2 regions of the Pseudomonas sp. P5_109 genome follow, and region 1 is predicted to be linked to the other one. Evidence: riboswitches for the same ligand, from Rfam matches in the RefSeq annotation. Region 1 holds a riboswitch; the other holds the start of a gene.
What was found. A riboswitch is a leader RNA that binds a small molecule or an ion and turns the genes downstream of it on or off. The one in region 1 is predicted to bind cobalamin.

Region 1 (14,620 bases):
CAGGGCATTTCTTCCAGTGGGTGCGTTCGCGCACGCCGACCGGCCAGCCGATTGACCTGATCAACAGCCGTCGCCCCAACGATGACCCAGGCACGCAGTTCTACTATCGTTTGTGGCCGGTGCAGGGTGTGATCGTGCACAAGACCCACATTACCTATGCGCTGAGTGCGGCGAAGCTGGCGCGGGTCAAATCGCTGTTCTATAGCGGCAACTGGCAGGTCGACGCATTACCGGGCTACGGGCCGCAAAGCCGGGCCAACCCGTTTGCCACCTTCGAAGCGATTCCGGCCCAGGCGCGTTATCAGTTCATGCTCGATAACGCCGAGTACTTTGTGCGCACGTTTATCCGCGGCCCGGTGTGCCGCGGGCAGATCGCCACGGATGTCATTCGCGACAACTTCTGGGCACTGTTCCAGGCGCCTGAACACGACCTCTACATCACCGACCCGAACTATCGCGGGCAGGCCACGCCGTTGCTGGCGATGCCGGGGCAGAATGACGATGTCGGCAGCGTCCTGAGCCTGTGGCACGACTACCGCGACAAACGCAACGAGTACGAGGCCCTGCGCCGCGACAGCTATGCCGACCAGCCGGCGCCGAGCTGGTCGACCCTGTGGGCCGGCAACGACAACGCACTGCTGAGTATCTTCCGCCATTTCGATAGTGCTTCGGTGACCAAGGGCCTGATCGGCGACGTGCCGCAGACGATGTGGCTGTTCGACTATCCGCTGCTGGAGCGCACCTACTATCAACTGGCGGTGAACTTCGATGTGTTCGGTAACGTGTCCCACCAGGCCCAGACGCGCCTGTATTTCGACCTGATCCGCAACGGTGCCGAGCAGAACTTCCTGCGCCTGATGCCGGCCGATTCCCGGGATGGCTACCTCGATGACTGGTATCAGAACAGTGGCAAATTCAAGATGTGGCTGGACTACGAGTCCATCGACGACGACAAACCGACTGCGCTGAAGCTTGATCCGCAGGATCCCAAGCGAGATTTCGCCCGGCAATTGCTGGCCCGTTATGGCGATCTCAATGCCAGGCCCGATCCGATCAACCGCTGCGACGGCGCCTACTGCTCGCGGCCGAACATCGATTCGGACCTGCAAAGTGCCGAGCAGGCGCTGAGCCGCCTGACCTCGCGTCCGGCGGCCGGATTGAAAGTGATTGATCAGCTGCCGGAAGCGACCATGCTGCGTATCGAAACCGCCAGCGGCAAACGAGAGGTCTACAGCCTGCTGCGCAACCGTGCCCACAGCAACGTGGCGTTCCTGCTCGGCGAATCGCTGCGCTATCAGCCGGGGCTCGACACCCTGACGATTTTCCCCGGCGTACTCAGCAGCTACCCGAACTTCATGTTCAACATCCCCGCCGGGCAGGTGCCGGCGTTTGTCGATGCAATGGAAAATGCCAAGGATAGCGACAGCTTCGAGAAAATCGTCGAACGTTGGGGGATACGGCGCAGTCATCCGCAATTCTGGGTGTATTTCCATGACCTGAGCCGCTACATCCACGAAACCGATCCAGTGGAAGAGGGCGTGCTGGACATGAACCGCTACGAGAACCTCTGATCGGACGCAGATCCCCTGTGGAGAGGGCTTTTGTGGCGAGGGGGCTTGCCCCCGTTGGACTGCGCAGCAGGCCCGTTTTTTGGGGCCGCTTCGCGACCCAACGGGGGCAAGCCCCCTCGCCACAAAGCCCGCCGACACAGGGTGATCGGTGTTTCTTTTCCCGACAAAAATACTAGGACTTTGTCCGGCGCGTCGATTGGCGTAAACTGCGCCCAAGCCTGCGAGGAGTTTCCATGACCGCTATTACCATCACTGACGCCGCCCACGATTATCTGGCTGATCTGCTCTCCAAGCAGAACACCCCGGGCATCGGCATCCGCGTCTTCATCACCCAGCCTGGCACCCAGTACGCCGAAACCTGCATTGCCTACTGCAAGCCGGGCGAAGAAAAACCCGAAGACACCGCGCTGGGGCTGAAAAGCTTCACCGCCTACATCGACCACTTCAGCGAAGCCTTCCTGGACGATGCCGTTGTCGACTACGCCACCGACCGCATGGGCGGCCAACTGACCATCAAGGCGCCAAACGCCAAAGTACCGATGGTCAACGCCGACAGCCCGGTCAACGAGCGCATCAACTACTACCTGCAAACCGAGATCAACCCTGGGCTGGCCAGCCACGGCGGTCAGGTCAGCCTGATCGACGTGGTCGAAGACGGCATCGCCGTCCTGCAGTTCGGTGGCGGTTGCCAGGGCTGCGGCCAGGCCGACGTGACGCTGAAGGAAGGCATTGAGCGCACCTTGCTCGAGCGCATCCCTGAGTTGAAAGGCGTTCGCGACGTGACCGACCATACGCAGAAAGAAAACGCCTACTACTAAGGTGTTCGCTGCGAAACGAAAAAACGGCGCCCCGTGAGCGCCGTTTTTTTATGGGTGATTGGAAACCTGTGGCGAGGGGGCTTGCCCCCGTTGGGCTGCGAAGCGGCCCCGGCTTTTATACGGGTACACAGATTTTGCGACGGCTACGCCGCCGAACGGGGGCAAGCCCCCTCGCCACAGGGTTGGTGGTGAATCAGGGTCTGTAAAGATGCGCATGCCCCGCGCGATACAGCGATGACTCGCTGAAGTGGTCATTGCCCAGCACCCGACCGACCAGAATCAACGCCGTACGGCGAAAGCCCTTGGCTGCAACCTTCCCGGCAATGTCCTCAAGCGTTCCCACCACCCAATCCTGATCCGGCCAGCTCGCGCGGTGAACCACCGCAATCGGGCAATCGGCACCGTAATGCGGCAGCAGCTCCTCAACGATCTTCGCCAGATGATTGACCCCCAGATGAATCGCCATGGTCGCGCCGTGCTGCGCCAGGCTGGAGAACGCCTCTCCAGGTGGCATGACGGTCTTGTCGGCGTAGCGCGTCAGGATCACGCTCTGTGAAATGTCCGGCAACGTCAGCTCCGCGCCCAAAAGCGCCGCGCAAGCGGCTGTGGCCGTCACGCCGGGTACGATTTCGAACGCAATGTCCAGCTCGCGCAGGTAGCGAATCTGCTCGCCAATGGCGCCATACAGGCTCGGGTCGCCGGAGTGCACCCGGGCAACATCCTGACCTTTGGCGTGGGCGCTTTTGATCAGGTCAATGATCTGTTCCAGGTGCAGTTCGGCGCTGTTGACTACCTGTTCGGCGCAATGACCTTCCAGTACGGCGGCAGGCACCAGGGAGCCGGCGTAAATGATCACCGGGCAGCTGCGAATCAGCCGCTGGCCCTTGACGGTAATCAGTTCGGGGTCGCCGGGACCTGCGCCAATGAAGTAGACGGTCATCGTCGGTTCCTGTGGGAAAAAAGGGGCTGAACAGGCCTTCAGATGAAGAATGTTCATGATCGAGGCGGGGATTATCGGGGATTTTATGCCGCGCCGGCCAATGCCAGGGTTGCCTGGGCATATTTTTGTCGGGGAATCAGCAGTTTTGCCGGGGACTGGGTCAGTTGTTCGGCCAGGGCCAGTGCGGCGCTTTCCGCCACGCCGTAGCAACCGGTGCGTTCAAACGCTATTTGCGATTGATGACTGAGTTGCGGCTCATAGACGGCCAGTTGTTCACTGCTGAAATACATCAGTTCAAGACCTAGCTGTTGTGCCAGTTCGATCAGCGCGGGTTCGTCGCGCTTCAAGTCGATGCTGGCCAGCGCCTTGATTTCATGACGGGCAATCTGGTGTGCCTCCAGCGCCTGGTCGAGCAGCGCCAGCAACGTGCTGACGGGGCAGCCTCGCTGGCAGCCCAGGCCGACCACCAGGGTCGGCGCTGTGCTGACGTCAGTCATGCGTGGTATTGGCCATCGCTTTTGCGGCGGAACAACCAGGCGCTGATCAGGCCCAGGGCCAGCCAGAATGCCACGTTGGTCAACTGCGAAGCGATTTTGAACTGGGCTTCCAGTACTTCAGGAGCGAGCATCGAATGCACTTCCGGTTGCGGTGCGCCAATCACATGGGGAACGGCAAGGATTGCCACACCGAGGACTTTCATCAGCCAGTGACGGCTGAATACGATCAGGGCGATACCGACGGCGGTGGAGGCAGCAGTACCGATCCACCACAGTTGCCGTTGCGCCAGATCGGCTGCGGCAGTGCCCGGCAATTCAGGTGGCAGGCCAAGGGTCGGCGCGAGCACGAAGGTCGCATAACCGGCCAGGCCCCAGAGCAGGCCCTGAGAGGTTTTGGTCGGCGCACGCAAGGTGTACAGGCCGGCCAGCATCAGGGCGAAACCAACGGCCACCACCAGGTTGCCGCCGGTGGTCGACAGCACGCGCTGCCAGCCGTCTTCCGGCTCCCAGGCTTGCGCATCGTGGGTGTGGGCCGCCATCGCACCGTCGGCGTGCTCATGCATTTCAACAACCGCCGGTTCGGCTTTTTCGTAGGTTTCGGCCTGCAGGATCAGGGGCGAGACCCAGAAACTTTGCAGCAGGGTCAGCAGCAGGGCGGCCAGCAGCCCGGTGAAACCTGCGGTTTGTGCAATACGCTTGATCATGTCGTCAGGTCTCAATGGCACGGGAACGCAGAGCTGTGACGGGTATCGTGGGCGGCATTGTGCACCGCTTCGATGTGCGAGAAACCGGCGAAATACACAAGGCAGGCGCCAAGGATCGACGCGCAGGCGGCGGCGGTCAGGCGTTGGGCCAGGGTAGAGGTGGTGCTGGTTGTGGTGTGGCCGGTGCTGCTGATGATCGACATGGCGTTTCCCTCTGGTCTGTCAGCGGGGAATAAGAGCGCATGCAAAAACCTGCACGACCAGGCGCGCAGCGTTTCAAACAGCGCCCGCCCACCGCGGGTTTGTTGTTTCAGTGATCGTACTGGTCACTTTGTGTTGCGGGCCGGTCTCCGGGCTCACGAGGGGCGCAGGCAGATGCCTGATCCTGAAAGCATCACCTTCCCATACCGTAATGGCACAGTGGATCTGACGCTTCGCTCGCTTACCGTTGCGGGGGCAGCACCGGACTGACATGGCTTAAGAGTAAAGCACATGATTCACCGGTTTCCCGTTTCACCCTGTGAAGGGCACCCGTAACAAGATGCGTAGGAGAGCATGGGCGGGGGTTTGGCGTCAATTGGCAAGTATTCTCAACTCGAGACCTGTGGCGAGGGGGCTTGCCCCCGTTCGGCGGCGCAGCCGTCGCAAGGCCTGAGTGCAGGATTTGTCAGAAAGATTGTCGGGGGTCGCTTCGCAACCCAACGGGGGCAAGCCCCCTCGCCACAAGTGACCGCATTCTGAGCATGAACATTGACCCGCCCCAAGACCATGCGTAGCCTTGCGCTTTCGAGGTTCTTCGGCGTTTGTCGAAGCTAAGAAGGGAACGCGGTCGATGCCGCGGCTGCCCCCGCAACTGTGAACGGTGATGTTCGTTGCCACGCCACTGCTGACTCAATCCATGAGGCCGGCGGGAAGGCGCAGCGAATGCCAGGCTCAAGGCCGGCACACCGTCAGCCAGGAGACCTGCCTCGACACAGATTCTCACTTTCAACCGGGCGGGGTGATCCGGTGGCGAACTCTTCAGGCACACGCGCCCGCGGTGCCGGTTGTCGTCCCGTATGCCCGCCACCTAGCCATAGGGCATCCGATGAAAACACTGGCCAAACTCCCCGTCACCATCGTCACAGGCTTTCTCGGCTCGGGTAAAACCACGCTGCTGCGGCACATGCTCGATAACGCCCAGGGTCGCCGAATCGCGGTGATCGTCAACGAATTTGGCGAACTGGGCATCGACGGCGAAATCCTCAAGCAATGCTCCATCGGTTGCACCGAAGAAGAAGCCAACGGCCGCGTCTATGAGCTGGCCAACGGCTGCCTGTGCTGCACCGTTCAGGAAGAGTTCTTCCCGGTGATGCGCGAACTGGTGGCCCGTCGCGGCGATCTCGACCATATCCTCATCGAAACCTCGGGCCTGGCCCTGCCCAAGCCGCTGGTGCAAGCCTTCCAGTGGCCGGAAATCCGCAGCGCCTGCACGGTCGACGCGGTAATCACCGTGGTCGACAGCCCGGCCGTGGCCGCCGGCACCTTCGCAGCCTTCCCGGACCAGGTCGATGCCCAGCGCAAACTCGACCCGAACCTGGACCACGAGTCGCCGCTGCACGAATTGTTCGCCGACCAACTGGCCAGCGCTGACCTGGTAATCCTCAACAAGTCCGACCTGATCAGCCCGGCCGATCTGGCCCGCGTGCGCCTGGAAGTTGCCGAAGAATTGCCGCCAGCGGTGAAAATCATCGAAGCCAGCAGCGGTCGCCTGCCACTGGACGTGCTGATCGGCCTGGGTGCCGGCTCCGAGGAGCACATCGACAGCCGTCATAGCCATCACGATCACCACCACGACGGTGATGACCATGACGACCACGATCACGACGCCTTCGATTCGATCTCCATCGAACTGCCGCAAGCCGACGAAAGCCTGCTGATGGACGCGCTGACCCAACTGGTGGTCCAGCACGGCATCCTGCGCGTCAAGGGCTTCGCAGCGATCCCGAACAAACCGATGCGCCTGCTGATCCAGGGCGTGGGCACGCGTCTCGACAAGCACTTCGACCGCCAGTGGCGCGCCGAAGAAGCGCGCATTACCCGGCTGGTGCTGATCGGCCAGGAACTCGACGCCGCTGCGCTCGAAGCGCAACTGCGCGCCGCGCTCAGCGTGTAAGCCATGCACCTGCTCAGGACCCAGCCCGGCGGTTTCGTGTCGGATGACAACATTGCCGACCTTGGACAAACCCCCGCCGAGCTGGTGGTCCTGTGCAGCGGCGATTCCAGCCTGGCGCTGCTCGCCGAAGCGGCGCAGCAGTTGCCCGACGATTACCCGAGCGTGCGCCTGGCCAACCCGATGCAGGTGCAAAACCATGCCTCGGTCGACTTGTACGTCGATGAAGTGCTGCGTCATGCGAAGGTGATCCTGATTTCGCTGCACGGCGGCATCGCCTATTGGCGTTACGGCATCGAGCGCCTGGTCGAGCTGTCGCAACGCGGCGTGCAGGTGATCCTGGTGCCGGGTGATGATCGCCCGGACCCGGAACTCAGTGACCTGAGCACCGTCGGCGCCGAGGATCGCGACCGCCTCTGGCAGTTTCTGCGCCAGGGCGGGATGGGCAATGCCCTGGATTTCTTCCGCTGTCTGGCCAACCGTTGGCTGGCCCGTGATTACACCTGGGGCGAACCGCAAACCCTGCCACGCACGGCGATTTACCATCCGCACAAACATTCTGCCGCGCTGAGCGACTGGCAGGCCGACTGGCAAGTGGGTCAACCGGTGGCGGCGGTGCTGTTTTACCGCTCGCATTTGCAGGCGGCGAACACCGCGTTCATCGATGTTTTTTGCCAGCGTTTGCAGGCGGCGGGGTTGAATCCGTTGCCGATTGCGCTGGCCAGCTTGAAAGAGCCCGGCTGCCTTTCGGTGGTCGAGGACTGGCTGGATGAAGTCGAAGCTTCAGTGATTTTGAACACCACCGGCTTCGCTCAATCGAGCCCTGAAGCACCGCATCTTCGCCCGTTTCGCCGCAATATCCCGGTGATACAGGCGATTTGCGCCCAGGACAACGAACCCGGTTGGCGCGCCAGTGAACAGGGGCTTGGCCCGCGTGACCTGGCGATGCACATTGCCTTGCCGGAACTGGACGGGCGCATCATCAGCCGCCCGATCAGCTTCAAGGACCTGGCGTGGCGCAGTGAGCGCAGTCAGTCGGATGTGGTTTGCTACCGGCCCGCACCTGCGCGCATGGATTTCGTTGCCGAACTGGCGCGGCGCTGGGTCGATCTGGCGCGGGTGCCTAATGCTGACAAACGCATTGCCTTGATTCTCGCCAATTACCCGACCCGCGACGGTCGCATCGGCAACGGTGTCGGCCTCGATACCCCGGCCGCGGCGCTGAATATCCTGCGGGCGCTGCATGCCGAAGGTTATCCGTTGCCGGGTGAGTTGCCGGATAGCGGCACCGCGCTGATCCAGCAGTTGCTGGGCGGCGTCAGCAACGATCTCGATACCCTCGATCTGCGTCCGTGCCAGCAAAGTCTGGCGATGGATGATTATCTGGCGATGTTCAACGCACTGCCCGAAGCCAATCGTGCGGCGGTGCTTGAGCGTTGGGGCGCACCGGAAAACGATCCGATGTGTCGCAGCGCAAGGATGATGATCGCCGGCCTGCGTTTTGGCCTGACCTTCGTCGGCATTCAGCCGGCGCGGGGTTATCAGGTCGACCAGAGCGCGGTGTATCACGACCCGGACCTGGTGCCGCCCCACGGCTATCTGGCGTTTTATTTCTGGCTGCGTAACACCTACGGCGCCCACGGCGTGATTCACGTGGGCAAACACGGCAACCTCGAATGGCTGCCGGGCAAAGGCGTGGGGCTGTCGGAAAACTGCTGGCCGGATGCATTGCTCGGGCCCCTGCCAAACATCTATCCGTTCATCGTCAACGATCCGGGCGAGGGCGCCCAAGCCAAGCGACGCACCCAGGCCGTGATCATCGATCACCTGATGCCGCCGCTGACCCGTGCCGAAACCTACGGCCCGCTGCGCAACCTCGAACTGTTGGCCGACGAATACTACGAAGCGCAGCTGCTCGATCCGCGCCGCGCCCGCGAGTTGCAACGCGACATCCTGCAACTGGTGCGCGACACGCACATCGACCGTGAACTGCAACTGGAAGAACAGCTCGACAGCGATGCCGACGCGGCGATCTGGTTGCCACGACTCGACACTTACCTTTGCGACCTGAAAGAGTCGCAGATCCGCGATGGCCTGCATGTGTTCGGCGAATCGCCCACCGGGCGTTTACGTATCGACACCTTGCTGGCACTGCTGCGCATCCCCAGGGGCGATGGCCGTGGTGCGCAATCGAGCCTGCTGCGGGCGCTGGCCAAGGCCTTCGCGCTGGGTTTCGACCCACTGGATTGCGCGCTGGCTGAGCCCTGGACCGGGCCGCGTCCCGAACCGCTTTTGCTGATCAGCGATGACACCTGGCGTACGGCGGGTGATACCCGCGAGCGCCTGGAATTGTTCGCCGCGCAGCTGATTTCGGATGCGTTGAACAGCCCTTGTGGGAGCGGGCTTGTGTGGCGAGGGGGCTTGCCCCCGTTGGGTTGCGAAGCGACCCCGAAAAAAGGGACTGCTGCGCAGTCCAACGGGGGCAAGCCCCCTCGCCACAGCGGCTCGCTCCTACAGGAGGCGGAGTGGATTGAGGTGCAAGCCATCATCGACAACCTGCGCGAGGTGGTCGCTCCGCGCCTGGACGCCTGCGGTCCGGCGGAAATGTGCGGCTTGCTCGATGCCCTCGGCGGGCGCTTCGTCCCGGCCGGTCCCAGCGGCGCGCCGAGTCGTGGTCGTCTGGACGTACTGCCCACCGGGCGCAACTTTTACTCGGTGGACGTGCGTAACCTGCCGACCACCACGGCGTGGCGCATCGGTTTCCAGTCGGCCAACCTGATTCTAGAGCGGCACCTGCAAGACCACGGCGATCACTTGCGCCAGCTCGGACTGTCGGTGTGGGGCACCGCGACCATGCGTACCGGCGGCGATGACATCGCCCAGGCCATGGCGCTGATGGGCGTGCGCCCGGTCTGGGCCACCGGCAGCCAGCGAGTCGATGATTTCGAGATTCTGCCGCTGAGTTTGCTCGACCGTCCGCGGGTGGACGTGACCTTGCGGGTGTCCGGTTTCTTCCGCGATGCCTTTGCCAATCTGATTCGTTTGTTCGACGCAGCGGTGCAAGCGGTGGCCGACCTCGATGAGCCGGACGACCTCAATCCACTGGCGGCCAAGGTACGTGCCGAGCGTGAGGCCTTGCGGCAGACGGGGCTCGATGAAGAGGCAGCACGACGTCAGGCCGGCTGGCGGATTTTCGGGGCCAAGCCCGGTGCCTACGGCGCGGGCGTGCAGGGCGCCATCGACGGTCGCCTGTGGCAAAGCCGCGAGGACCTGGCCGAGGTTTACCTCAACTGGGGCGGCTACGCTTACGGCGGTTCCGACGAAGGCACCGCCGCCCGCGAACAGTTCAGCCAGCGACTGAGCCAGGTACAGGCGGTGCTGCAAAACCAGGATAACCGCGAGCATGATTTGCTCGACTCCAACGATTACTACCAGTTCCAGGGCGGAATGCTCGCGGCAGTGGAAAGCCTGAAGGGCGAGGCGGCGGCCAGCTATCACGGCGACCACAGCCAGCCGGACCTGCCGAAGATTCGCACCTTGAAGGAAGAACTCAACCGGGTGATCCGCTCCCGGGCGGCCAATCCGAAGTGGCTCGAAGGCGTTAAGCGTCACGGCTACAAAGGTGCGTTCGAAATGGCCGCGACGGTCGATAACCTGTTTGCTTTCGACGCCACCACGCAATTGATCGATGATCACCAGTACGCTTTGCTCGCAGACGCCTATTTGCTCGACCCGGACACTCGGGATTTTGTTCGCGAACACAATCCCAATGCCCTGCGCGACATGACTGAACGCATGCTCGAAGCGCAACAGCGGGGGATGTGGAAGGAGCCGGGCGAGTACCGCGAGGCACTGGAGAATCTGTTGCTGGATATAGAAGAAGACGGCTAATCACCGCTCCCACAATGATTGAGGTGCCTGTGAAGATCACCGACCATGACCGAGATAAAATAGTGACCGACACCCCGCATTTCCCGCTCTCCGCCGTGGTCGGCGCCGACGATCTGAAGCTGGCCCTGTACCTGACCGCCATCGACCCGAAAATCGGCGGTGTATTGATCGAAGGCCCGCGGGGCATGGCCAAGTCGACCCTGGCCCGTGGTCTGGCGGACCTGCTGGCCAGCGGTCAGTTCGTCACCTTGCCGCTGGGCGCTACCGAAGAGCGCCTGGTCGGCACCCTCGACCTCGACGCCGCACTGGGTGAAGGTCGCGCACAGTTTTCCCCCGGCGTACTGGCCAAGGCTGACGGTGGCGTGCTCTACGTCGACGAGGTCAATCTGTTGCCTGATCACCTCGTTGACCTGCTACTCGATGTGGCCGCCAGCGGCACTAATCTGGTGGAGCGCGATGGCATTTCCCATCGGCACTCGGCGAAGTTCGTGCTGATTGGCACCATGAACCCGGAAGAGGGTGAGCTGCGACCGCAATTGCTCGACCGTTTCGGCTTGAACGTCGCCCTCGGTGGCCACACCGCGCCGGCCGAGCGCGGGCAGATCATCCGCCGTCGCCTGGATTTCGACAGCGATCCGCAAGGTTTCTGCGTCGAATGGGAGTCTGCGCAGGCGTCTCTGCGCGAACGTTGCCAGAATGCGCGCAACGCACTGGCAGGCATTCCCCTCGACGATCAGGCGCTGGAGCACATCACCGAACGCTGCTTTGCCGCTGGCGTCGATGGTTTGCGCGCCGATCTGGTCTGGCTGCGGGCCGCCCGGGCTCACGCTGCCTGGCGCGGGGCGAACGCCATCGCCGAGGAGGATATCGATGCAGTCGCCGAGTTCGCCTTGCGCCATCGTCGTCGCGAGCATCCGGCACCGGCGCCGCAGCCATCCCACGCACCGCAATCCACCGCCCCACAGCACGCCAACCCGAGCGAAGGGCAGGGTCAGTGGGGTGAGTTGCCTGCCCAGGCGCTGGCGGTCGGCGCACGACGTGAAGTGCCGAGCTGGCCAAAAAAGCCCTAGGCATTCGCCCTCGCTCTGACGCGGGGGCGAATGCCAGACCCCGTGCCGGGGGCCTGAACCACGGCAAACAGGGCAAGCGCCATGCGGCGCGCAGCGGCTCGATCAACTGGCCTGGCACATTGCTCAATGGCCGGCCGCGTCAGCGCGACGACCTGTTGTTTGAGCTGCGTACTCGTTCGCCCCATGAACTGTGGCTGGTGATCGTTGACGCCTCCGCTTCAACCCGCCGTCATCAGGCATTGAGCGATGCCAAGGGCTTGCTGGCGCAGTTGTTCGACGATGCCTATCGCCAGCGTGCGCGACTGGCCTTGCTCACGGCCAGCGGTGCTGCACCCAGGTGGCAGGTGCAGGGATTGAAGGCTTCCACGGGATTGCGCCAGTGGCTCGATGGTCTTGGCGCCGGGGGCGGCACGCCTTTGTTGGCGGCGCTAGGTGAGGCAGGCCAATGGCTTGCGGTGCGGCAAAAGCGATTTCCGGCAGAGCAGCAGCGGTTGTTGCTGGTGACCGATGGGCGGTTGAAGGACTGGCCGTTGCTGCCGACGCTTGCGTGTCCGGGGTTGTTGATCGACATCGAACGCGGGCCGATCCGGCTTGGGCGCAGCCAGGTGTTGGCGGCGCAGTTGCAGGCTGAATACCGGCATATCGACCAGCTGCTTCCGGGCTGAATGCTCCTTCGTCCGGACCGGCCTCTTCGCGAGCAAGCCCGCTCCCACAGGGGAACGCCTTCCAAATGTGGGAGCGGGCTTGCTCGCGAAAGCGGTGGCTCAGTCACCACCCAATTCGGATCACTTGCCCATCGCCTGCCGATACTGCCGGGTGCGCTTGCCAATGTATAACCGGTCGAGAATCAACGCCCATAGCGCCGAGACTTCAGGTCGGGTCTTGCGCCCACGGCTCAAGCGCTGCAGCTGGAACTTCACCACCGCCATGCTCGCCAGCGCCGCCAGGGGCTTGCGTTTCCAGCGGATTGGCGGCAGCTGCGGGTGACTGTCCCGGCCTTCACGCCAATGCTTGACCAGGTGCGGTTCCACGGCCAGTGCCGTGCCGATGCCGGCCATGGCGATGCCGCTGTCGAGGACCTGCTGGACGATTGCCAGACGCCTGATCCCGCCAGTCACCATTACCGGCATCCGTGCCACGCTGGCCAGTTCACCGGCCATGTCCAGAAAGTACGCTTCGCGCGCCAGGGTCCGGCCATCGCGCGCTTCGCCTTGCATGGCCGGTGCTTCGTAACTGCCACCGGAGAGCTCCAGCAGGTCGATCGCTTGTTCGTTGAGCCACTGGATCACCTGCCGTGCATCATCGGCATCGAACCCCCCGCGCTGGAAATCCGCCGAGTTGAGCTTTACCGACACACAAAATTGCGGCGACACCACCTGGCGAACCGCCTCGACGACGGACAACAGCAGACGTGCACGATTTTCCAGGGAACCGCCCCATTGATCGGTGCGCCGATTGGTCAGCGGCGACAGGAACTGACTGATCAGGTAGCCGTGGGCGGCGTGGATCTGCACGCCGGTGAAACCGGCTTTCTCCGCCAGTGCGGCGCTGGTGGCGAAGCGTCGGATCACTTCCTGGATGTCGTCCTCGCTCATGGGTTTGGGCTCGGCGAACATTTTCGAGAACTGGCCCAGATCCAGTGCAACCGCTGACGGCGCCAAGGCTTGCTGGCCGAGGTTGGCCATGGTCTGGCGGCCAGGGTGGTTGAGCTGCACCCAGAACTGCGCACCACCGGCCCGGCCGGCAAGAGCCCACTGGCGGAAGCGTTCCAGATGGCGCTCGTCCTCCAGCGCGACGCCACCGGGCCCGGTCATGGCACGGCGGTCGATCATCACATTACCCGTCAGCAACAAGCCGGCTTCACCCTCGGCCCAGGCCTGATACAGGCGCAACAGTGCCTGGTCGGGCACCTGATCGGTGTTGGCGAGGTTCTCTTCCATCGCCGCTTTGGCAATGCGATTGCCGATAGTCTGACCGTTAGGCAAATTCAACGCTTGAAAGGGCGACATGCTTGACTCCTCGTAGTGATGAGCAGAGCCTAAGCTTAAAGTTAACTTTAATGTCAAGCAGGCAAATGAGGCCGCAATGAAGATTGGTGAGTTGTCACAGTTGAGCGGGTTGACCGCATCGCGCATCCGTTTTTACGAGTCTCAGGGCTTGATCCGGCAGGTCGAGCGTTCTTCCAACGGATATCGGCGTTACTCGCAACAGGCGCTGCAAACCCTGCAGCTCATCCAGTGCGCACAACAAGCCGGTTTCAGCCTGGATGAACTCAAGCAATTACTGCCGGACAATGTGACGGGCGCCTTCAAGCACGATGAACTGATGGCCGGCTTGCACCGCAAGGTGGAGCAGATCGAAGAGATGCAACGGCACCTGGCCCATAGCAAGGCGCAGTTGCTGGGGTGGATCGACACCATCCAGGCCAAGCCCGAGGGCATGAGCTGCGATGAAAATGCCGAAAGGCTGATGACGTCATTCAAGCACTAGGCCGGGCAGGGACGCGGCACTTGGGTGGGAGCGAACCTGCTCGCGATGGCGGCCTAATGGACGCCCGATAACTCAAGCCTGACGATGAAAGGTATACCGATTCTTCCCGGTATGTTTTGACTCATACAAAGATTCATCGGCCTTGACCAGTGCCTGGTTCAGCGTGTCGCCGTCGAGCACACGGGCCAGGCCGATGCTGATGGTCACCGGGTGGCTGCCGGGGTGCTCGCGCACCACTCGACACAACTCGCCTGCCAGCGCCTCGACGTCTTTATGGCGCACGCCGGCCAGGTAAATCGCGAACTCCTCGCCACCCAGCCGCGCATATTCGTAGTCAGACATCACCGACTTGATGTCCTGGGCGATGCGCTTGAGCACCTCGTCGCCAATGTCATGGCCATAAACGTCGTTGACCTTCTTGAAGTTGTCGATATCGACCATCGCCAGGTAGTGGTCGTTTTCCCGTGGCACAGTGTTCAACTGCTGG
Region 2 (14,620 bases), 2.0 Mb from region 1:
CCTGGGGAAACGCCGACACGCCCTCCGCGACGACACCATGGTCGCCGGCAAAAATCGCGATCCACACCTGCTCCAGACTCGGCTTGACCCGCCCCTGCAATCCCGCCAGTTGCACCGCCACCGCTTCCAGCTGGCCGAGGGAACCGGCCGGCTTGGTCAGTTGCTGCTGCCGCGCCCGGGCCTGTTCGAGCGTTTGGGTATCGACCGGCTTGCACGGGTTCAGCCACCAGGATTGAGTCATAACGCAGTTCCTTTCAAGGTCAGGGGCAGGCCGGCGACGGTCAGGACGACACGCTGACAACGCTCGGCCAGAGCTTGATGCAGCCAACCGGCTGCATCGACATAGCGGCGAGTCAATTCGCCCAGCGGCACGACACCCATTCCGGTCTCGTTGCTGACAAAAATGATTTCACCCGGCAGCGACGCCAGGCAGTCCAGCAAGGCATCACGTTCGGCTTGCAAGCGCTCGGCATCGTCGAGCATCAGCAGATTGGTCAGCCACAGGGTCAGGCAATCCACCAGCAGGCAGTGGTCGGCACGGGCGTTTTCACGCAGTACGCGGGCCAGTTCCAGTGGTTCTTCGATCAGTGCCCATTCGGCAGGGCGACGGGCGCGGTGATGAGCGACCCGCTCGTTCATTTCTCCATCCAGTGGCTGGCTGGTGGCGATGTAGGTCACGGCCAGCGCGCTGTCGATGGCGAGCTTTTCAGCCAGGCGACTCTTGCCGGAGCGGGCGCCGCCGAGGATCAGTTGGAGCATGGTTACATCCTTTCAAATGAGCGGTGTGGCCAGTTCAGTCTTCGCGAGCAAGCCCGCACATTAGAACGCGGTCAACTGTGGGAGCGGGCTTGCTCGCGAAGAGGCCAGAGTGTTCACCTCAGATCCCGCAGAGCTGCCGCAACAGCCCGGTATCCAGATGCTTCTCCACCAGATCCGCCAGCCGCTCGATATCACGCTCGCGCAAGGCGTGGTAATCCACGGCTTGCACATCCTGCAACCCGGCCCAGCGCAGCAGCGCACTGCACGCCGCCGGCGATTCGAACAGCCCGTGCAGGTAGGTACCGAAAATCTGTCCGTCAGCACTTTGCGCACCATCGCAGCGGCCGTCATCCAGTTGCACGGCCGCATTTTCCAGGGCCGGCCCGGTGGTCACGCCTGCGTGAATCTCATAACCCGCCACCGGCGCATCTTCCAGCGCCAGGCGACCACGCACATTGCGTAACTGCTTCTCTTGTTCGAGCTGGGTCTGGAGCGCCAGCAGCCCCAAACCGGCGCTGGAACCCGGCGCGCCTTCGAGGCCCAGCGGGTCATGCACTTGCTCACCGAGCATCTGCAGGCCGCCACAGATCCCCAGCAGTTTCCCGCCGTAACGAAGATGCCGGGCAATGGCGGTGGCCCAACCGTTGGCCCGCAGATACGCGAGGTCGCTGCGCACACTTTTCGAACCGGGAAGAATGATCAGGTCGGCGGGTGGAATCGCCTGGCCGGGGCCGATGAATTGCAGGTCCACTTGCGGATGCAGGCGCAGCGGATCGAAATCGGTGTGATTGCTGATGCGCGGCAGCACCGGCACCACCACCTTCAGCACCTGTTCGGCTTTGACAGTCTGGCGTTGATCGATGCCGTCCTCGGCCTCCAGGTGCAGGTCCATCACGTACGGCAGCACGCCGATCACCGGTTTGCCGGTGCGCTCTTCGAGCCAGTCGAGACCGGGTTGCAGCAACGCGATGTCGCCGCGAAAACGATTGATCACGAACCCTTTGACCCGTGCCTGTTCGCTCGCTGACAGCAACTCCAGTGTACCGAGCAAATGCGCGAAAACCCCGCCGCGATTGATATCGGCGATCAGCAGCACCGGGCAATCCACCGCTTCGGCGAAGCCCATGTTGGCAATGTCGCCGGCGCGCAGATTGATTTCCGCCGGCGAGCCCGCGCCCTCGACCATCACCAGCGGATACGCCGCACTCAAGCGTTCGTGGGAGGCCAGCACCGCTTGCATGGCGATGGTTTTGTAGTCGTGATAGGCAACGGCGTTCATGGTGGTGACGGCGCGGCCATGGATGATCACCTGGGCACCGGTGTCACTGTTGGGCTTGAGCAACACCGGATTCATGTCGGTGTGCGGTTCAAGGTTCGCGGCCTGGGCCTGTACCGCCTGGGCGCGGCCGATCTCGCCACCATCGGCGGTCACCGCACTGTTGAGGGCCATGTTCTGCGGCTTGAACGGCACCACCCGGGTGCCTTGGCGCGTGGCCCAACGGCACAGCGCGGTCACCAGCGTGCTTTTACCGGCATCCGATGTGGTGCCCTGCACCATCAGCGTGGTCATTGGTTTTCCTTGGCGAAATCTTCGAATGCCTGCGCCAGTCGTGCCCAGGCGCTGTCGTCACCAGGCAAGCCGAAGCGCAGGCTGCTGTTGTGCGTGAACAACCGCAGGAGAATGCCGCGCTGGGCCATGAATTCATGCAGCTCTTCGGCGCGCTCGGTGATCAGCCACTGGAACAGCGCACAACCGCCCTGGGGCTGGAACCCGTGTTGTTCCAGCAGCGTCGCCAGGCGTTCGCCGGCCTCGTCGGTGCGTGCCCGTTGCCGCGCCTGCCCCTGGGTATCGCGCAAGCAGGCCTGGCCCACGACCCGGGTTGCCCCGCTCACAGCCCACGGCCCGACTTGTTCTGCCAGCAACTTGAGCAACTTGCGCTCGGCCAGCACAAACCCCAGGCGCACACCGGCCAGGCCAAAAAACTTGCCGAAGGAGCGCAAGACGATCAACCCGACTTGATGGGCAAACGGCGCCAGGCTCAGTTGCGGCGAGTTATCCATGAACGCTTCGTCCACCACCAGCCAGCCACCGCGCTGGGCCAGTCGCGCGTGCCAGTCGAGCAGGCGAGCGGGCGTCAGGCTCAGGCCTGTGGGATTATTCGGATTGACCACCACCAGCACGTCGAGACTGTCGACAAAGAAATCGACTTCGTGCTCCAGCACTTCACGCACGATGTAGCCGTTGCGACGCCACGCTTCGGCGTGCTCGGCGTAACACGGCGACAACACACCCACCTTGCCCGCCCGACGCAAACGCGGCAGCAGCTGGATCGCCATTTGCGAGCCGGCCACCGGCAATGCCTGCAAGGTGCCGTAGTAATCACAGGCGGCCTGTTCCAGACCATCGTCCGCCTCCGGCAAACGAGCCCAGGCCCGCAGCGGAATATCCGGCACCGGGAACGGCCAGGGCGCAAGGCCCGTCGACAGGTCCAGCCAGTCGGCCTCCTCTATGCCGTATTCGAGCGCTGCCTTGCGCAATCGTCCACCGTGCTCAAGCATAAAATTCGGCCCCTATGCAGAGAATCAGCAGCCATAACCATACCCCGCGCTTCACCAGTTGCCAGCCCCGCTCAATGGCGTCGGCATCCGCCGGCACGCCTTCGCCCAACTGCGGACGCTGATGCAATTCGCCGTGATAAATCGCCGCCCCGCCCAACTCGACGCCCAGGGCACCCGCCCCTGCCGCCATCACCGGGCCGGCGTTCGGACTGTCCCAGGTCGGCCCCTGGGTGCGCCAGCATTTCAGCGCCAGCCGGGTTTTGCCCAGCAGCGCGTAAGTCAGTGCCACCAGGCGCGCGGGGACGTAATTGAGTACGTCGTCGATCTTCGCCGCCGCCCAGCCGAACCGCTCGAAGCGCTCGTTGCGATAACCCCACATCGCATCCAGCGTGTTGCTCAGGCGGTAAAGAACCACGCCCGGCACACCGGCCACGGCAAACCAGAACAATGCGGCGAACACCGCGTCGCTGCCATTTTCCAGCACCGACTCGGTGGCGGCACGGGCGACTTCGGTTTTATCCAGATCACTGGTTTTACGGCTGACCAGATAACTCACGCGTTTGCGTGCCTCATCAAGATCATCGCCGCGCAAAGCCTGGGCCACAGGCGTGACGTGTTCACCGAGGCTGCGCATGCCGAGGGCGCAATAGAGCGCGAGAATCTCGACGATCCAGCCGACGTAAGGTGCCCAGGAGAATGCCGTGGCCAACAGCACCAGCGGCAACACGGCGATCACCCACGCGGTGACGCCATGGCTGCGCCAGCCGCGACCGCCGCCGTTGAAACGTTGCTCGATGCGGTCGGCAAATCGGCCGAACGCCACCAGCGGATGCCAGCGTTTGGGCTCACCCAGCAGCGCATCCAGCGCAACCGCGGCGACACTCAACAACGCCACACTCATTGACTCACTCCCCAATAATTTTCGTACAGCAATTCATGTAGCGGACGCGCCTGCGCCCAGCCTTCAAGCACCAGCATCGGCGCCGGATAAAACTCCTTGACCGGCCCCAGGCACAGCACCGCGAGCGGTTTGGCGCCTGCTGGCAACCTCAACAGATCGGCCAGGGCTTGCGGCTCGAACAGCGACACCCAGCCCATGCCCAACCCTTCGGCGCGCGATGCCAGCCACAGGTTCTGGATCGCACAGGACAGCGAGGCCATGTCCATTTCCGGCAAGGTGCGGCGACCGAAGATATGCTGTTCACGATCGTCCATCAGTGCGGCGACCAGTACCTCGGCGCAATCGTTGATGCCTTCGACCTTGAGCTTCATGAACTCATCGCTGCGCTCGCCGAGGGCTTCGGCGGTGCGGATGCGCTCTTCTTCCACCAGGGCCTGGATTTGCCCGCGCAAGGCGCGATCACTGATGCGGATGAAGCGCCAGGGCTGCATCAGGCCGACACTGGGCGCCTGATGCGCGGCCTCGAGCAGGCGCCGCAGCAACTCGGGTTCGACCGTGCCGCCGCTGAAGTGGCGCATGTCGCGGCGTTCGGCGATGACGCGGTAGACCGCTTGGCGTTCGGCTTCAGAGAATGCGTTGTCGCTCATGGCCTCTTCGCGAGCAAGCCCGCTCCCACAGGGTTTAGGTGATCCTTCGTAGGCGCTGGCTTGCCAGCGAAGGCGGCCTCAAGGTGCGGCGCAAACAGCGCGGCAATCGCCGAGGGATTGGACGGAAAATAAAAGTGCACATAAGAGGCAGTCATGCGCCCTTCACGGTAAACCGCCTCCGCTCCGCGCCCGCCATTCGGGCTCAAGCCCCGGGCAATCGGTTCCAGCCCAGTGGTTGTCAGCGAATGGTGATAGGTGTGCCCGCGCAGCGAACCTTCCGGCAATTCCACCGCTTGCAATGCCAGCGCCGCCAGACGTTTTTGCATGACCGCGTCACCGGCCAGCAAGCCCACCAGTTCGGCGCGCGTGCCCTCGACATCGGTCAGGGAATCGAGCAGATACAGCATGCCGCCACACTCGGCGAGCAAGGGTTTGCCTGCCTGGTGGTGGGCGCGGATCGCGTCGAGCATCGCGGTGTTTTGCGCCAGCGCGACATGGTGCAGTTCCGGGTAACCACCCGGCAGATACAGGCTGTCCGCCTCCGGCAACGCACGGTCGCGAATAGGCGAGAAGAACGACAACTCGGCGCCCATCGCCCGCAGCAAATCCAGGCTCGCGCCGTAGGTGAACGCAAAGGCTTCATCACGGGCCACGGCAATGCGCACACCGGCCAGCAACGGTTCGGCAACGATGACATCCGGGGCGGCGAACTCGACTGCCGGCGGCAACGCGACCTCGCAACTGCTGGCCAAGGCATCGGCTGCCGCATCGAGGCGCAGGTCGAGATCGTTCAACTCACTGGCCTGCACCAGGCCAAGGTGGCGGCTCGGCAATTCGATCCCGGTTTCCCGGGACAGCGCGCCGTACCAGCGCAAACCTTCGGTCAGGCTGCCTTCGAGCAGTTGCGCGTGGCGCAGCGTGCCGACACGATTGGCCAACACCCCGGCGAACGGCAAGTCCGGCTGATAACGCGCCAGCCCCAAGGCGAGTGCGCCAAAGGTCTGGGCCATGGCCGTGCCATCGATCACACCCAACACCGGCACACCGAAATGCCGCGCCAGATCAGCGCTCGACGGCGTACCGTCGAACAGCCCCATGACGCCTTCGATCAGGATCAGATCGGCTTCAGCGGCGGCTTCCCACAGCAACCGGCGACTCTCCTGCTCGCCGACCATCCACATGTCCAACTGATACACCGGCGCACCGCTGGCGCGTTCGAGGATCATCGGATCGAGAAAGTCGGGGCCGCACTTGAACACGCGAACCTTGCGTCCCTGATTGCGATGCAATCGGGCCAGCGCCGCGGTGACGGTGGTCTTGCCCTGGCCGGAAGCCGGCGCGGCAATCAGTACCGCCGGACAGTGCCGAGGCTGACTCACAATTCGACGCCTTTCTGCGCTTTGATCCCGGCCTGGAAGGCGTGTTTGATCACACCCATTTCGGTGACGGTGTCAGCCATCTCGATCATTTCCGGCTTGGCGGCACGCCCGGTGACTACCACGTGTTGCATCGGCGGTCGAGCCTGCAAGTCGCTGAGTACCTGATCGAGATCGAGGTAGCCGTGCTTGAGGGCGATGTTCAGCTCATCCAGCACCACCAGACCGATGGACGGGTCGCGCAGCAGTTCCCGGGACACCGCCCAGGCGGCTTCGGCGGCGGCGATGTCGCGCTGGCGGTCCTGGGTTTCCCAGGTAAAGCCTTCGCCCATCACATGAAAACGCACCTGCTCGGGAAAGCGCCGGAAGAACAACTCTTCGCCCGTGCTGTTGCGGCCCTTGATGAACTGCACCACGCCGCATTGCATGCCGTGCCCCATGGCGCGGGCGAGCATGCCGAAGGCTGAACTGCTCTTGCCCTTGCCGTTGCCGGTCAGCACCAGTAGCAGGCCACACTCGTTCGGGGAATTGGCGATGCGCTCGTCGATCACCGCTTTTTTGCGCTGCATGCGCGCCAGGTGGCGTTCGTCACGATCGGGGGTATCAGTCATGGGGGAGCTCTCCGTTGAGGCAGGAATAACGGCGGGCAGGCACAAGAATAGAAGGCAACAAGCCTGGCATCGCCCACCGTGATGCCGCTGGATGAATCAGGCCGGTCTCCGGGCTCATGAGTGGCCGAGGGGCCAGACTGTGCGCCTTCCCGCATCGAATCGACACAGTGGCATCACACACAGTTTTCACTCATTTACCGTTGCGGGGGCAGCGCCGGAATCGCGGGTCTTCGACCAACAGAAGAACTCACTCACCGGCTTCCCTGTTTCACTCTGTCGACCCAAGTCACAGAGCACCTGAAACAAGCCGCGAAGGTTAGAGGGTTGGGGATGGAGCGTCAATTAAAGCCGGGAGGCGAGTGGCCGAATAACTGTCCTCAATCAATAAACCGACGTCAATCTTGTGTCACGCCCTCAGCGATGATATCAAAGAGCCATAACCCCACAACACAATAACAAGGGTGAGCCCATGCAAGGCATGATCATCAGCAATCCAAAGCTGGAATTCCTGCGCCCGGTGCTCGAACGCTGGTTCGAATGCATCGACCGCTACAACGCCGTCCGCGGCGATGGCGACACACCGTACTGGCACGACGAAAAAGCCAATCTCGGCCTGCTGTCTGCCGCCGCCTGGATGGCCGACATGGTCACACTGCAACAGACGCCCACTCGCAAACAGACCGAAGAAGGCGAACGCAACAGTCGCGCCGACCTGCTCCTCGCCTCGGCCGAAACCCGTGCTTATCTCCAGACCAGCCAGCGCTGGCCACGCGTCAACAGCCTCAACCTGACCCAGGCCCTGCTCGACATCGCCAGCGATGCGAAGCGCGTGAGCCATGCCAGCGACCTGAAACTCGGCTGCCTGTTCGTCGCCCCGCAAAAAGCCCAGCAAGGCGCCACACCGGAAGAACTCCAGGACATGGTCGACGACCTGCAAAAGGAACACACCTGCGCGGTCGCCTGGTATTTCCCCTACGCCTATCGCAAGTTGCGCAACGAAGCCGGTAACTATCACCCCGGTATTGCCGTGCTGTTCAAGGAGGCTCGCGGTTGAGGGTTGAACCATCGCACGTCAACGCTTCTCTATGATTAGAACAAGGCATTCATAGGGAACATCAGCATGCGCAAGATCCCGCTCGTTCTCGTTATCGCACTCTGCGGAGGGCTCACCGCTTGTGGCGAGACCTCCACACTGCAAGTCTCCGATGGCACCGGTCCGTCACCCCAACTACCAAACCCCAACAAAACCCTGATCCCGACCCTGAACATCGCCCCGGCCATCGGCTGGCCGCAGGGTGCGAAACCCGTCGCTGCCGCGGGCACTCAAGTGGCCGCATTTGCCGAAGACCTGGACCACCCGCGCTGGCTTTATGTGCTGCCCAATGGCGACGTACTGGTGGCGGAAACCAGCGCGCCCCCCAAACCCGAAGACGGCAAAGGCATTCGCGGCTGGGTGATGAAGAAAGTCATGGGGCGTGCCGGATCTACCGTGCCCAGCCCGAACCGCATCACGTTGCTACGGGACAAGGACCACGACGGCATCGCGGAAACCCGCACGGTGTTTGTGCAAAACCTCAACTCGCCCTTCGGCATGACGCTGGTCGGCAACGACCTGTATGTGGCCGACACTGACAGCCTGCTGCGCTTTCACTATGAAAGTGGCGATACGCAGATCAAGTCACCGCCAATCAAGGTGATCGACCTGCCGGGTGGCCCGCTTAACCACCACTGGACCAAAAACGTCATCGCCAGCAAGGACGGCAGCAAGCTCTACGTCACCGTGGGCTCCAACAGTAACGTCGCCGAAAACGGCATGGACAAGGAAGAAGGTCGCGCCGCGATCTGGGAAGTGGACCGCGCCACCGGCCAGCACCGGATCTTCGCCTCCGGCCTGCGCAACCCCAACGGCATGGCCTGGGAATCCCACTCGGGCGCGCTGTGGACTGCCGTCAATGAACGGGATGAAATCGGTAGCGACCTGGTGCCGGACTACATCACCTCGGTCAAGGATGGCGGTTTCTATGGCTGGCCCTTCAGTTACTACGGCCAGCATGTCGATATTCGCGTCGAGCCACAAAACCCGGATCTGGTGGCCAAGGCTATCGCTCCGGACTACGCCGTCGGCCCGCATACCGCATCACTGGGCCTGACCTTTGCCGACAACAGCAAGCTACCGGCACCGTTCACCCAAGGGGCATTCATCGGTCAGCACGGCTCGTGGAACCGCAAGCCCCACAGTGGCTACAAAGTGATTTTCGTACCGTTCAGCGCAGGCAAACCTTCGGGTAAACCGGTTGAAGTGCTCACTGGTTTCCTCAACGACAAGGAACAAGCCATGGGCCGGCCGGTGGGCGTAGTAATCGACCAGCTGGGTGATCTGTTGGTGGCCGATGATGTGGGGAACAAGGTATGGCGGGTGTCGGCAGTCAAGTAAATTTCCAACCGCCAACCTACACCCAATGTGGGAGCGGGCTTGCTCGCGAATGCGGTTTGCCAGCCAACATTAATAGCGACTGACACGACGCCTTCGCGAGCAAGCCCGCTCCCACAGGGTTCAGCTCATGACCATCAACTGCGGACCTTACGGATTGCGCGCCAGATGCTCAGGCTGCAGAACACGCTTGGCGCTCAGATAGGCTTTTTGCCAATAGGTCTTGGACAGACTGTCGAGCTTCACGGTGCCGCCAGTGGCCGGTGCGTGGACGAAGCGCCCTTCTCCCACGTAGATACCGGCATGACTGACCTGGGAACCGCCATTGGTGGCGAAGAAAAGCAGGTCACCGGTTTGCAGGCCTTCCTTGCCCACATTCGCCGCCTGCATGGAGATCATCTCGCGAGTGGTGCGCGGCAAGGCAATGCCAGCGACATCGCGGTACACGTAGGCGATCAGGCCGCTGCAATCAAAGCCGGAATCCGGCGTGTTGCCACCCCAGCGATAAGGCGTGCCCACCAGGCCGAGCGCGCGAAACAGCACGTCTTCCGCCTCGGGCGAAAAAGCTTGCGGGGAGCCGAATACGATGGGAGCGCGAACCACCGGCGCAGGAGGCGGTGTGCGGCTGGCGCAGGCACTGAGCAGCGCTGCGAAGAACATGATTGCGAGGCGGGCCGACGTCGTCATAAGCAGAGCATCCTGATCTGGCTGCGGCTTTTTCTGCCGGGAGTGCAGAAAAGAAAACCGCCTGCGCGGGACGCAGGCGGTTTGCCATCATTCATACATCAGGATTCTAGCGCTTATATGGCAAACTTCAAGTAAGACTTTAAGTTTGCCTTACAAACTGTGCGCTTATTTGCGAGCAGTGACGATTGGCGACGCGTTAGGTGCCATTGCCAGGGCGCGCTTGGCTTCGATGAAGGTCTTGTTCCAGTAGCTGTCGCCCAGGCTATCGATTCGCACACCACCGCTGCGGCGGCTGCTGGAGTGGATGAACTGGTTGTCACCCAGGTAGATCCCGGCATGACTGACGCGACCGCGACGGCCGTTGGTTGCGAAGAACAGCAGGTCACCCGGCTCGAGCTTGCTGCGCGAGACCAATGGAGCGTCCACGTTGATCATTTCGCGGGTGGAGCGTGGCAGGTTCATGCCCGCTTCTTCGCGGAACAGGTAGCCGATGAAACCACTGCAATCGAAGCCGGCTTCAGAAGTACCGCCGAAACGGTAACGGGTACCGATCAGGGACATGCCACGTTCGAGGATGCTGTCGGCCAGAACCGGAAGCTGGTAGGACTTGCCGCCAGCGAAGTCTGCGAGTTCTTTTTCGGTAGCCAGCTCTTCCTGGAAGAGAGCGGAAGACTGGGCAGTAGCCGATTGTTGAACCTGCGGTTGCGGAGCTTGCTGGGCCACTGGAGTGTGGGCAGCGCAACCGAACAGCAGGGTGACGAGTGCGAGAGGCACGAGGGGTGCGAAGCGATTTAGCATGGGCACGACCGTGGCTGAAGTTGTAAAGAAGTCGAGACTATGCCCGCTATCGACCTCATTTGCAAATTCAATCAATCTTTTTGTGACTTCTTGGTTTCCCGTTTACATCTAAGCGCTTAAGCCCATTTTAAACGTGCACGCGGCCTGCAACCTTGCAGGAAAGCGCGATTTCTGGCGCCTGAAATATGCCAAAAACGCTGAAAGCCCCGGTTTCAGCGGGCTTACCAGCCGAGGGTTTCTTTCAAAAACGGGATCGTCAGCTTACGCTGAGCCTGGAGGGAGGCCTGGTCGAGACGCTCGAGCAGCTCGAAAAGCGCACTCATGCTGCGGGTACCGCGCGTCAAAATGAAATGCCCGACTTCATCGGTCAGATGCAGGCCGCGACGGGATGCGCGCAATTGCAGGGCACGCAATTTGTCCTCGTCGGACAACGGACGCATCTGGAAGATCAAGGCCAGGGTCAGGCGCGACTTGAGATCCGCCAGCTTCACCGGCAGCTCGCGCGGGGATGTCGACGCGGCAATCAGCAACCGTCGACCGCTGTCGCGCAAGCGATTGAACAGATGGAACAACGCCTCTTCCCAGTCCGCTCGCCCGGCAACCACTTGCAAATCATCCAGGCAGACCAGTTCGTACTGTTCCAGGTTGTCGAGGATTTCGATACCGCGATCGAGCAACTCGGCCAACGGCAGATAGACCGCCGGCTCCCCCAGTTGTTCGAAGCGCAAGCAGGCTGCCTGCAACAGGTGCGTGCGCCCTACTCCGTCCTTGCCCCAGAGGTAGATCAGGCTTTCGGTCCACCCGGCGTCGGCTTCGCACAGCCGCTCGACATAGCCGAGTGCAGCGGCATTGGCGCCTGGGTAGTAGTTGATAAAGGTGGCGTCGTCACGCAGACGCACACCTAGGGGCAGCTGAATCGGTTTCATGCTGACTGAACAGTTCCAAAGGAACCGTTAGTGGCCTCTGTGTAAAGTTTGCGAAGTTTATACCCGTGAGCCGGGTCGGCACAATGCGACAGACCACAAGCAAAATCAAAGGTTTGCGTTATTGCACCGGTTTTATGACAGATTCTTTGGCGGTGCATGTGACAGTTGCGCGATGCAGGCAGGCTGACCCGGCTCGAACCCGGGCAACCCGCGACCGCCCATCGACGCCCCTTACAGCTCCGGTTCGTCGACTCCGCCGTAGATTTCAGAATCCTTATACAAATCATGCACATGACGCACCAGCACCATGATCACCGCCGCGACCGGCAATGCCAGTAGCACACCGGTAAAGCCAAACAGCTCACCACCGGCCAGAATCGAGAAAATCACCGCCACCGGGTGCAGGCCAATCCGGTCACCGACCAGCAACGGCGTCAGCACCATACCCTCCAGCGCCTGGCCGACCATGAACACCGCGACAATACCGAGCATCGGGTAAAGATCGCCGCCGAACTGGAACAGGCCCGCAACCAGCGCTGCGCCAATGCCAATGATAAACCCCATGTACGGCACGATCGCCGCCAGACCGGCAATCAGGCCAATCAACAAACCCAGCTCCAGCCCGACCAGCATCAGCCCTGCCGCGTAGATCACGCCCAAGGCCACCATCACCAGCAACTGCCCGCGAACGAACGCCCCGAGCACTTCATGGCACTCACCCGCCAGCGACACCGCACGCTCTTCACGCTCACGGGGCAGCAGGCCGCGGATCTTGGCCATCATCAGGTCCCAATCGCGCAGCAAGTAGAAGCTCACCACCGGAATCAACACCAGATTCGCCAGCCAGCCGATCAACGCCAGGCCCGAGGCAGTGGCATGGCTCAGCACCACGCCGACGACATCGGTGGTCTGACTCATGTGCTCGCTGATGGCTGCCTTCAGCTTGTCGAACTTCCAGAAACCGTCCGACAGGCCGAACTTCGATTGCGCCCAGGGCAACGCCGTGTGCTGTATCCAGTCGAGCATCTGCGGGGCCAGCTCATACAAACGAAACAGCTGCCTGGCGAGCAGCGGCACCAACACCAACAGCAGCGCGGTGAAGATCAAGGTAAACAGGGTAAACACCGCCACTACACCCCAGGTTCGAGACAAACCCGCCTTCTCCAGTCGATCCACCAGCGGGTCGAACAGGTAGGCCAACAGCAGCGCCACCAGAAACGGTGTCAGGATCGGATGCAACAACCAGACAAACACACAAAGCAGGACCACCCCACCGAGCCAGAACCAACGCCGCGTATCGGCCATGAACCACTCCATTGCTTCTATATAAAGAAAGAAAAACTACCAGCGAAAACGCAACTGCGGTGTCGGGGCTGGCACCGGGGCTGCTACGGCAGCACCACCGGCGGCGGGCTGAACCGGCGCTGCCGGAGCCGGTGCCTGACCTGCTGGCGTTTCCTGCAACCTCGCCAGCGACAGTTGTGCACGTAGCTGGTCGACGCTGCCATTGACCCGATAGACGATCCGGTCGCCGTCGACACTTTGCACGCGCCCGCCAAAGGGTTCCAGCAAGCGCCCAAGGGACGCATAGTGCTCAAGATTCATGCCTTGCACTTCCAGCAACTGCGCACTCGAAGCACCAGGCTTGGCGACGAACCGCGGCGCCAGGGTCTCGTTGACCGCCAGCATCACCGCATCGGCCACGGCAGCCTGATCGGCGCCCTGCACACTGCCGGTCTCTTTTTTATCCCCCAGCCACAATTGCCACTTGGCTTGCCATTGGCCACCCTCTTCCTTGGCGTGTACCGCAAGCAGAGCATCGGCGTTGTAGCGCTCCGAGGCCGCATGCAATGGCGCCGGATCTGCGCCCTCCAGATTCGGCGCAGTCGCGACGATCTGCTCGTTCAGGTCCGCCAATGGCAAGCGCAATGGCAAGCCACGGTGTTGAGCAGCCCGCCGCAGCGGCACCGCGCTGGCCTGGCCGTCGCCGATCAGGCTGGATCCCTCGGTGGAATCGTTCAGCCACCAGCCGAGGATCGACGGCCGATTCGCCCCCCACAAGGCCAGGCCGGCGCGGCGCATGGCCTGCTCGGTGGTGCCAGGATCGAAATCGACTTTAAGGACTTCCGGCGGCCCGGCTTCAAAGCCATATTGGCTGATGATCTGTTGCGGATCTTTGCGAATCGCTGCCAGCCCCGGACTTTGAGCGGCCTTGGGATCACCGGTCAGGCGCAACACCAAGGTATCCAACGCACGCTGGGTCGCCTGATCGCGTTCCTCGGGCGACTGGCCATTCACCGGCTCGCGCACCTGATAAAGGCCTTTGACGGTTTCGGCATGACTGACCAGGCTGACCACGGACAAACAACTCACAAGCAAGAATTTACAAAAACGCATGGAAGATTCCTGACGACAAGAGCGGCTGGAACAGACCGCATGAAGACGATCGAGCAAGGCTGTGACCATTGCCCGACGCAAAACATTCACACGTCCCGGGTAAGTTTTCGCACTGTCATAACGATAGACGGTTAATCGCGATACCTTATACAGCCATGCAGGATGCCACCAACACCGCGCCTCAACGGTTTTTTTTGAGCAGATATGGCCCTGCTGTCGGCCTGAGGATGGCCGCTGCGGCTCAAGCCTGATAAAATCGCGCGCCTTCGCAGACCGGCAACAGCCGGGCACCCTCGAAATTCGCGTGAGGCAATCGCCTTCGTCGATTTCGGCGGCCCCGCTGAACTCGGTCGTTACCCCTGAATCCCCCCTAAAGGCCTGGATCATGAGCAAGCAACCCTCCCTGAGCTACAAGGACGCCGGTGTAGACATCGACGCCGGTGAAGCATTGGTCGAACGCATCAAGAGCGTCGCCAAGCGCACTGCGCGCCCGGAAGTCATGGGCGGCCTGGGCGGTTTCGGCGCCCT

Region 2: it holds a riboswitch for cobalamin, as region 1 does, so the genes downstream of both, cobO (cob(I)yrinic acid a,c-diamide adenosyltransferase) here and QMK54_RS17315 (CbtB domain-containing protein) in region 1, are expected to answer to the same signal.

What each region holds. Positions count from the first base shown of each region.
Region 1 is NZ_CP125380.1:3,850,398-3,865,017, reverse strand. Features, by position in the region: gene QMK54_RS17340 (fatty acid cis/trans isomerase) at 1-1,571, shown strand, start outside; gene nfuA (Fe-S biogenesis protein NfuA) at 1,805-2,389, shown strand; gene cobM (precorrin-4 C(11)-methyltransferase) at 2,583-3,329, opposite strand; gene QMK54_RS17325 (cobalamin biosynthesis protein) at 3,413-3,826, opposite strand; gene QMK54_RS17320 (CbtA family protein) at 3,823-4,530, opposite strand; gene QMK54_RS17315 (CbtB domain-containing protein) at 4,542-4,733, opposite strand; cobalamin riboswitch at 4,854-5,080, opposite strand; cobalamin riboswitch at 5,303-5,516, shown strand; gene cobW (cobalamin biosynthesis protein CobW) at 5,618-6,685, shown strand; gene cobN (cobaltochelatase subunit CobN) at 6,689-10,573, shown strand; gene QMK54_RS17300 (ATP-binding protein) at 10,636-11,643, shown strand; gene QMK54_RS17295 (vWA domain-containing protein) at 11,763-12,308, shown strand; gene QMK54_RS17290 (NADH:flavin oxidoreductase/NADH oxidase family protein) at 12,429-13,652, opposite strand; gene QMK54_RS17285 (MerR family transcriptional regulator) at 13,729-14,133, shown strand; gene QMK54_RS17280 (GGDEF domain-containing protein) at 14,206-14,620, opposite strand, start outside.
Region 2 is NZ_CP125380.1:1,882,552-1,897,171, reverse strand. Features, by position in the region: gene cobT (nicotinate-nucleotide--dimethylbenzimidazole phosphoribosyltransferase) at 1-241, opposite strand, end outside; gene cobU (bifunctional adenosylcobinamide kinase/adenosylcobinamide-phosphate guanylyltransferase) at 238-759, opposite strand; gene QMK54_RS08500 (cobyric acid synthase) at 878-2,329, opposite strand; gene cobD (threonine-phosphate decarboxylase CobD) at 2,326-3,318, opposite strand; gene cbiB (adenosylcobinamide-phosphate synthase CbiB) at 3,311-4,219, opposite strand; gene bluB (5,6-dimethylbenzimidazole synthase) at 4,216-4,866, opposite strand; gene QMK54_RS08480 (cobyrinate a,c-diamide synthase) at 4,863-6,245, opposite strand; gene cobO (cob(I)yrinic acid a,c-diamide adenosyltransferase) at 6,242-6,853, opposite strand; cobalamin riboswitch at 6,935-7,169, opposite strand; gene QMK54_RS08470 (hypothetical protein) at 7,323-7,907, shown strand; gene QMK54_RS08465 (sorbosone dehydrogenase family protein) at 7,974-9,287, shown strand; gene QMK54_RS08460 (C40 family peptidase) at 9,435-9,971, opposite strand; gene QMK54_RS08455 (C40 family peptidase) at 10,137-10,769, opposite strand; gene hda (DnaA regulatory inactivator Hda) at 10,991-11,695, opposite strand; gene QMK54_RS08445 (AI-2E family transporter) at 11,927-13,000, opposite strand; gene QMK54_RS08440 (DUF2066 domain-containing protein) at 13,037-14,092, opposite strand; gene purM (phosphoribosylformylglycinamidine cyclo-ligase) at 14,478-14,620, shown strand, end outside.